DNA from 2 places in the Sphingobacterium sp. IITKGP-BTPF85 genome. Region 1 is predicted to be linked to the other one. Evidence: riboswitches for the same ligand, from Rfam matches in the RefSeq annotation. Region 1 holds a riboswitch; the other holds the start of a gene.
The links. A riboswitch is a leader RNA that binds a small molecule or an ion and turns the genes downstream of it on or off. The one in region 1 is predicted to bind thiamine pyrophosphate.
Positions count from the first base shown of each region.

Region 2: linked by a shared signal. The riboswitch ahead of L950_RS04840 (TonB-dependent receptor) and the one ahead of thiM (hydroxyethylthiazole kinase) in region 1 are both predicted to bind thiamine pyrophosphate.

Region 1 is NZ_ASZT02000034.1:17,332-21,550, reverse strand. Features, by position in the region: partial or broken gene thiD (bifunctional hydroxymethylpyrimidine kinase/phosphomethylpyrimidine kinase) at 1-115, opposite strand, end outside; partial or broken gene thiE (thiamine phosphate synthase) at 112-749, opposite strand; gene thiM (hydroxyethylthiazole kinase) at 749-1,543, opposite strand; TPP riboswitch at 1,606-1,699, opposite strand; gene L950_RS09115 (efflux RND transporter periplasmic adaptor subunit) at 2,152-3,300, shown strand; gene L950_RS09110 (efflux RND transporter permease subunit) at 3,320-4,219, shown strand, end outside.
Region 2 is NZ_ASZT02000015.1:3,315-7,533, reverse strand. Features, by position in the region: gene L950_RS36255 (lipopolysaccharide biosynthesis protein) at 1-371, opposite strand, end outside; gene L950_RS04850 (acylphosphatase) at 383-664, opposite strand; gene L950_RS04845 (amidohydrolase family protein) at 699-1,610, opposite strand; gene L950_RS31930 (hypothetical protein) at 1,607-1,867, opposite strand; TPP riboswitch at 2,499-2,624, shown strand; gene L950_RS04840 (TonB-dependent receptor) at 2,685-4,219, shown strand, end outside.

The DNA of each region.
Region 1 (4,219 bases):
AAGTAGCATAGCATCCTAATGCTGAAAAAGTTTTGATATCGGCTTGGATTCCGGCTCCCCCACTGCCATCGAAACCTGCGATCGTCAGCGTACTTGGATAACGGTATTTTTTCATTTCAAAATTTCATTTTTAAGTTCATAAGCTGCTTTTTCCGGATCTTCACTTCCACATATAGCAGATACTACAGCTAAACAATCGGCACCAGCCTGTATAACACGACGAGCATTTTGTATGTGAATATTGCCAATAGCAACCAGCGGTTTGTCTGTTCGTTGTCGAATATTCACAATACCTTCTAAGCCCCATTCTGTGATGGTATCCTTTTTGGTTTCAGTATTGAATACAGGCTGATACCCAAGTAATCGGATAATGGAATCTGCTCATTTTTCAACTGTTCAAGATTTTCAATAGAATAACCGACCAGAGGTCTTGGGCTATACCAAGCTTTTCTAATATGACTAGGAGAAATATCATGGTTACCTACATGAATACCAGCCGCACCCAATTCTTGGGCCACTTCAAGATTATCATTGATGATTAAAGGAATCCCATATTTGTCAGTGATCTCTTTCAATTGGTGGGCTTTTGCCAAGTAAAGACGGGTCGTTAGCTCTTTTTCTCGAAGCTGTATAATATCTACACCACCAATAATAGCGCGCTCCGCAACATGAAGATAATTTATTCCACGACAATCCTGCTCTGAAATCACAAGATATAACTGATAAGGAAAAGAAGTATCGAAATCCATTATATGCTAAATTTTAATGTATTCCCAAATTCAGTTTCAGTGATGTTATATAGCTTATCAAGAAGTTTAACCTGCAGACTACCCGGTCCATCACTTTCCTTTTCAGCTAGTTCTCCAGCTACTCCCATGAGAGCCATTGCAGCAGTTACTGCCTCTGTTTTATTGGCTATTACAGCTATAAAGGCTCCAACAATCGCACTTGCAGAACATCCTAACCCGGTTACCTTTGTCATCAAAAGATGTCCATTTTTTAGATGAATCTCCTGACTCCCAGAAATCACAATATCAGTTTCGCCAGAAATACAAACAACGGAACCATATTGTCGATGAAGATCTAATGCGGCTTTAACTGCTTCACCACTTTGAGAAGTACTATCCACTCCTTTCGTCTTTATAAGATTAGATTTGTTTAGTGCAATAATTTCAGATGCATTACCTCTTATGACAGTTGGTTTTTCACGAAGCAATTCTTTTAGAATATGATCGCGATAAGATGTCGCCCCCGCTCCAACAGGATCTAAAATCCAAGGTTTCCCTAATTGAGAAGCAGTATTTGCAGCCAATAACATAGATTCTGACCACACTTCATCTAATGTTCCTATGTTAATAACAAGTGAATCGCTGATCGTGACCATCTCGACTACTTCAGATTTAGCATGAGCCATAATAGGTGAAGCTCCAACAGCCAATAAGGCATTGGCAGTATTATTCATGACGACAAAATTAGTAATGTTATGTACGAGTGGCGATTGTGCTCTTACTTGTTGGATATGCATCCAAAGTGTTTTCTCCATATTCATTTCATTTAATAAAAGATTGAATGCTTTAGGAAAAAACCACATACAAAACAGCACAGGTGTACTGTATTGCTTTTCCCTACGTCGGTATTAGCCGTGTCAGGTTCAAAGGGACTCTCTCAATTCTTTTTTAGAATACCCCTAAAGCATAACAAAGATATAAAATATAAACATTCATTCCCATCGCATGAACATTGACATTTTGAAATAATAATTATTATGTTGAGTTTATCTATAAAAAATCACATGACATAATTGTAAAAAAACACAACACATTGATTGTTTTGACATTAAAAACCATTCTGATCACAAAAAATTCCATCAACAGAAAGCAATAAATTACAAAACTGCTGTTACATGAAATAAAAATAATATAGCTGTTGCTCTCGATAATTTTAAATTTAACATCCTAATTGTTACTAGACTTAATTCTAATTTTATCGTATTAAAACAAAAACAATCGGCTATACTTACCAATTTACATCGTGATGATTCAGTAGATCACTATTTCGGTTCAGAAGCTATTTTCACCAGTTCAGTCAATTATTTCTTTCTTAAACCATCTAATCTTCTGTTATTTGTATTTGAAATTTTAATCATAAAAAATGGTAAAGCAAGAATTCAAAGCAACAAACAATTTCAATCTATATACAGCCGTATTTGCTTTCGGTTTATTATTTATTTCATGTGGCGGACAAAAACAAGATGGATCGTATGAACAACAAGCTGTTCCTGCTGATTTCATTGAGCTAAAAGAGTCTCCGACTACGATTGTAGAAACTTATCCTGGTACCATAGAGGGAACAGTCAATGTCGATATTAGAGCACAAGTTTCCGGTTACCTAGAAGTGACATATGTGAAGGAAGGACAATATGTACAAAAGGGGCAATCACTTTTTAAAATTAAAAGTGATGTCTTCAATGAGCAGGTGAATAACAGTAAAGCTTCGTTACAATCGGCACTAGCTGCACAGGCAAATGCACAGATTGAATTAGAAAAAATAAGACCTCTAGTTCAGGGAAAGGTTGTTTCAGACCTACAGCTAAAAACTGCACAAGCGCAATATGATGCAGCAAGTGCTCAAGTGGCACAAGCCAAATCAGCAGTGAGCTCTTCACAGTTAAACGCTGCCTTCGCAATTATCAAAGCACCAGTAAGTGGATATATAGGCCGTATTCCGAGTAGGGTCGGAAATTTGGTCACACCTTCTGATGTCAATCCATTGACAAGTTTATCTGAAATCGATCAGGTATTTGTTTACTTCAACCTCAATGAAGCAAAATTTATTGCTTTTATGAATGATAGAAAAACAGATGCCGGAATGAACACGGTAGAGATTATCATGGCCGACGGTAACAAATATAATCAAAAAGGTCAGGTTGAAATTGCAAGTGGTAACATTGATCGTAACACAGGAACGATATCACTAAAAGCGGTATTTTCAAATCCAGATAAAATTTTACGCTCAGGAGGTGCAGCGCGAGTGGTTTTAACTAAAAGTCTGAACAGTGCAATCAAGCTACCTATGGCAGCAGTGAAAGATATTCAAGACAAATTTTTTGTTTATGTCCTCGCTGACAGCAATAAAGTGGCAATGAAACCTATTGAAATAAATGGTAGAACAGGTGCAGATTATATCATCAAATCCGGCGTAAAAGCGGGCGATAAAATAGCCGTAAATAGTATTGACCAATTAACAGAAGGAATTGTAGTTCAACCTAAAGTAATCAGTCAAGACTCATTAAAAAATTAATTTTTAGACGAGTATCAACATGTTAAAAAAGATTATAGATAGACCAGTAATGGCCACCGTTATTTCGGTTGTGCTATTAATATTGGGTGTTATAGGATTATTAAGACTTCCTGTAACAAGATTTCCAGATATATCTCCACCCACCGTAATGGTTTCGGGGAGTTATCCTGGTGGGAACAGTGAGGCCGTGATCCGCTCAGTGGTAACACCACTGGAAGAGCAGATCAATGGTGTGGAAAACATGCAGTATATCAAGTCTACTGCAAGTAATGATGGTTCTTTTTCCATTTCCATTATCTTCAAACAAGGTGTCAATCCTGATCAGGCCGCTGTAAACGTGCAAAACAGAGTACAGCAAGCAACGCCGATACTTCCAGAGGAAGTAATCCGGATGGGGCTTACGACCTCAAAACAACAGAACAGTATGATCATGATCTTCAACGTGTATACGGATGATAATGAAAAATATGATGAGTTGTTTCTTCAAAACTATGTCAACATCAATGTCATACCACAGATTAAACGTGTACCCGGTGTAGGTCAGGCACAGGTTTTTGGTTTAAAGGACTATTCAATGCGTGTTTGGCTCAATCCGCAGAAAATGGCTTCTTATGGTTTAGAACCTGCAGATGTAAGTAGAGCCATCGGCACTCAAAGTTTAGAGGTGGCACCCGGTAAATTGGGTGAAGAATCGAATGCTGCACTGGAGTACGTAATGCGTTATAAAGGTAAAAAAAGCCAACCTCATGAATATGAAAATATCGTTGTTAAACGTGATGGTGAGCTTTTGGTACGCTTAAAAGATGTAGCTCGTATAGAATTTGGTTCTCTTAGTTATAGTGGAAATACAACTATGAGCGGTAAAAACTCAGTTACTGTTGCAATTCTGCAAACTACAGGATCTAATGCAAATGACATC
Region 2 (4,219 bases), on a different contig from region 1:
CTTTTATATTGACCTACAGAGTCAATATTTTCTTTTGCAAACCAATGCGCAATGTCATTAGAAAAAATAAGAATAGTTAATAGAAAAATTAAAGAAGTAAAAATGGTGACAACAAAGCTATTATTGAATACTTTAGATTTATCCTTCTCCTCAACTTTCTGTAAATATCTAAAATAGGTTGTTTCCATCCCAAAAGCTAGGAATGCATTGATCATAGCTGCCCAAGAATACATATTCGTAAATATTCCATAGGTGGAAGCTTCAAATTTACGAACGAAAATTGGCGTTAAAACAAAATTCAGTAATCTAGAGATGATAGTACTGAGACCGTAGATCAAGGTTTGACCAGCAAATTTCTTAAAAACAGACAAAATATTAAGATTTATTTAGACGATTTTTTTAGTACTTCAAAATTCTTAAAATCTTCCCAGACGCCCTCTTCACAAATCACTTCTTCCACTACTGCGCGCTCAGGTCCCTCTTCACAGAATTCTTTTAAACAATCTAGAGCAAAATCATCACCCTCTGCCTCAATATAAACAGAACCATCCGCTAAATTTCTAACAAACCCTTTAATACCCAATTGGTCGGCAACTGCTTTGGTAGATAACCTAAAATAAACCCCCTGTACTTTTCCTTTGATAGAAATATTAACATGTTTCATATCAACAAAAGTACAGAAGATTTTGAGTATTTTACTATGCTAATCTTTGCACCGTAACTTTATCAGATAATCTAAAATGTTCCATATTTTTTAATAGAACAAGACCTGGTTTTTTACCAACTTCAATTGAACCAAATTTATCATCGATATTTAAAGCCTGTGCCCCATTAATAGTAGCCCACTGGATAGATTGCTGAAAATCTAAATTATCAAAATGTTTATGTAACACTTTTAATTCATCTAAAATTGAAAGCTTATCATTGGATGCTAAACTATCTGTACCGATTACAATTTTTTGATTATCGTTTACAAAGTTCATTACTTTTGGCAATTGACCTTCAATATAAAGATTCGCCTTCGGACATAAACACCATACGATATCACGGCCCATTCGGTCCACAAAATCAAGGTCTTTCAATGACGTATACGTATTGTGAACCAAGATCAACTTATTAGGATGAGGTAAATATGGTAAATATGACTGAATTGAATTTCTAGCCTGAGCTTTAAACAAATCAGGATTTTTCCCTATTACTTTAAAGAAATCGATAAATCCTCCCGTTTTATAACGAAACAATCTATTTTCTTCATCACTCTCTTGATTATGAATACTGATAATATTAACATCAGAAACTGCTTTTTTAAATTTCTTCAGAAGTATTTTCGAACAAGAATAAGGAGCATGTGGTGTAATTGAAGAATGTGCTGGATCAAATTCATGAATCAAATCCTTAGCCTCCTGCAATCGACCATCAGCTTCATCCGGCTCTATTCCGAAGACTTCAACAAAAGTGTGGTAAAGAATCTTACTAGACTCCTTAATGTTAGATGTGTTATCAGAATTCACGTGATCTCCAACTGCCACAATACCATTATTGTACATTTCTTCATCAGCAGCAGCCATCGCTTTATCAATCACTTTTAAAGAAGTGCCACGACTTGTCATAACCGAAGAAAGAAAAGCTGGTAATCCAGTTTTTGCGGAATCGTACCCTTCATATGGGACAATTCTAAGTGACAATGCGCATTAATAAATCCAGGAACAATAACTCCTTCAAATTTTTCAATATGCTGGCCGCTCAATTCTACGTCTTTACTTTCATAAATCCCAAGGATTTCACCATCATCATTAACTTTTACCACTCCATCTTTAATAGGTAAAGATGTAATTGGTAAGATATAGGTAGCGCTAAAATATTTCATTATTATAAAAACTTTAATAGTTACTTAGCATTCAGGTCAACGCAAAGGAACTGTGGTTATTAACGTTAAAATTCGTGCCAAAATTTAGTAAAAAAAATATTACCATTAAAAAAAACAAATTTACACAATTAGTTTAATTATTTAATCGTGATAAAAATCAAAGACTTTTAGATAAATTAACTTATAAGAATGTAACATAAATTTAAACCTTAATAAAAACTCCCTTGTTGCTAAAAACAATTAACATGAGCTAAAAGTTTGAATTTTAGCATATTTTTTGAAGGTAGGGAATAAGTTTAAATTCAGCCAATATATTATCTAAAAACCACAATTTTATTCATTTTTGTAGCGATTCAATGACGTTATGTCAGTGAAGCATCAATAAATCATGGAATTATAAATGGACATCCTTTTAGTTATAAAAAAAAAGAAACCGGATCAATACAGCTACTTTAAAATCCGAAAGAAGCTAAAGATAAAGCAACACAACATTCATCATAATACAATCCTATAAACGAAAATCTATTCCACTTATTTTTACGAGCAAAACAAATTGATATTCCAAAACTCAATTCCTCAACATCCATTTTTACATTATATTTTTAGTACAGATTTTATTTAATACCTTCGCATTATCAATAAGGGGTGCCTTGTTCTACGAACACGAATAAAGGCTGAGATTATACCCAACAATACATTTATGTGTTGTGCACCTGATCCAGATAATGCTGGCGGAGGGAAAAGGTTAGTTAAATAAGTGAAAAACTGTTGTAACCCCTAGCAATAGTTTGTTTAACTCAAAATTCAATTAAAAAACATGATTAAAAATTTAATCAGCACAGTGCTATTTCTAGGAATAACATTATCCGTATCAGCTCAAAACGCTTTATCCATCAAAGTCTTAGACAATGAAACAAAAAAATCGTTACAGGGCGCAAGTATCGTTCTGACAAAAAATCAGAGTAAGAATTTAACAACTGATCGAAATGGCACTTCAAAGTTTTCAGGATTACCTGATGGACAATACGCCATAACAATCTCTTACATAGGCTATAGTACAGAAAAGAAGCAGATTGATCTGGTACAAAATACTGATCTTGAAATCTTTCTAAAACCACGTGCTATAAAAACAGAAGAAGTCCTGGTCATGGCAACACGTGCCAAAAACAACTCTTCTACAACCTATAAAAATATTAGCAAACAAGATATCGCTAAAAACAATTTCGGACAAGATATTCCATATCTACTAGATCAAACACCATCTGTCGTCATAGGATCGGACGCAGGAGCAGGTATAGGATATACAAATATGAAAATAAGAGGATCTGATAATGCCCGCATAAATGTAACATTGAATGGAATTCCGTTGAATGACGCGGAAAGTATGGGCTCATTCTTCGTCAATCTTCCCGATTTTGCATCCTCAACCGAGAGTATCCAGATTCAAAGAGGAATTGGAACTTCTACAAACGGGGCGGGATCATTCGGGGCATCACTAAACATACAATCCAATACACTCGAAAAAGAGCCGTACGTAGAATTCAACAACTCTTTCGGCTCCTATAATTCTTGGAAAAATACTTTGAAAGTAGGTTCAGGACTACTAAATAATAAATTTGCCTTTAATGTTCGTCTCTCACGTATTTTGAGCGATGGCTATATCGACCGAGCATCTTCCGATTTAAAGTCTTTTTATGTAGATGGAGGTTATTATAGTGACAAACATATTTTAAAGGCCATTGTATTCTCTGGCAAGGAAAAAACATATCAATCTTGGTACGGAACACCAGAGCCAAGATTAAACAATGATATAGAGGGGATGAAAGATTATGCCGTCAATGATGGCTATACACAGCTAGAAACAGAAAATCTATTAAATTCTGGTCGCACTTACAACAAATACCTATATAAAAACCAAACAGACAACTACACGCAAACACATCACCAGTTACATTACACCAATTTTATCAATGAAAAACTAATTTTTAATGCGGCACTACATTACACCAGAGGTGCAGGCTATTACGAAGAATTCCGACCTGAAGACGACTTTTCAAAATACAATTTACCACCAGTCATTTCAGGAACCGATACCATCAAACAAACCGATTTGGTAAGGAGAAGATGGTTAGATAATTACTTCTATGGGACTACCTTTTCCTTCAACTATAATCCTTCACAGACAATAAAATTGACATGGGGTGGAGCTGCAAATCAATATAAGGGAGATCATTACGGTGAAATAATCTGGGCAAAATATGCTTCCGCCAGCAATTTAGGGGATAAATACTATCTCAATGATGCTAAAAAAGATGACATCAGTACATTTCTGAAAGCAGACTTTACATTCGA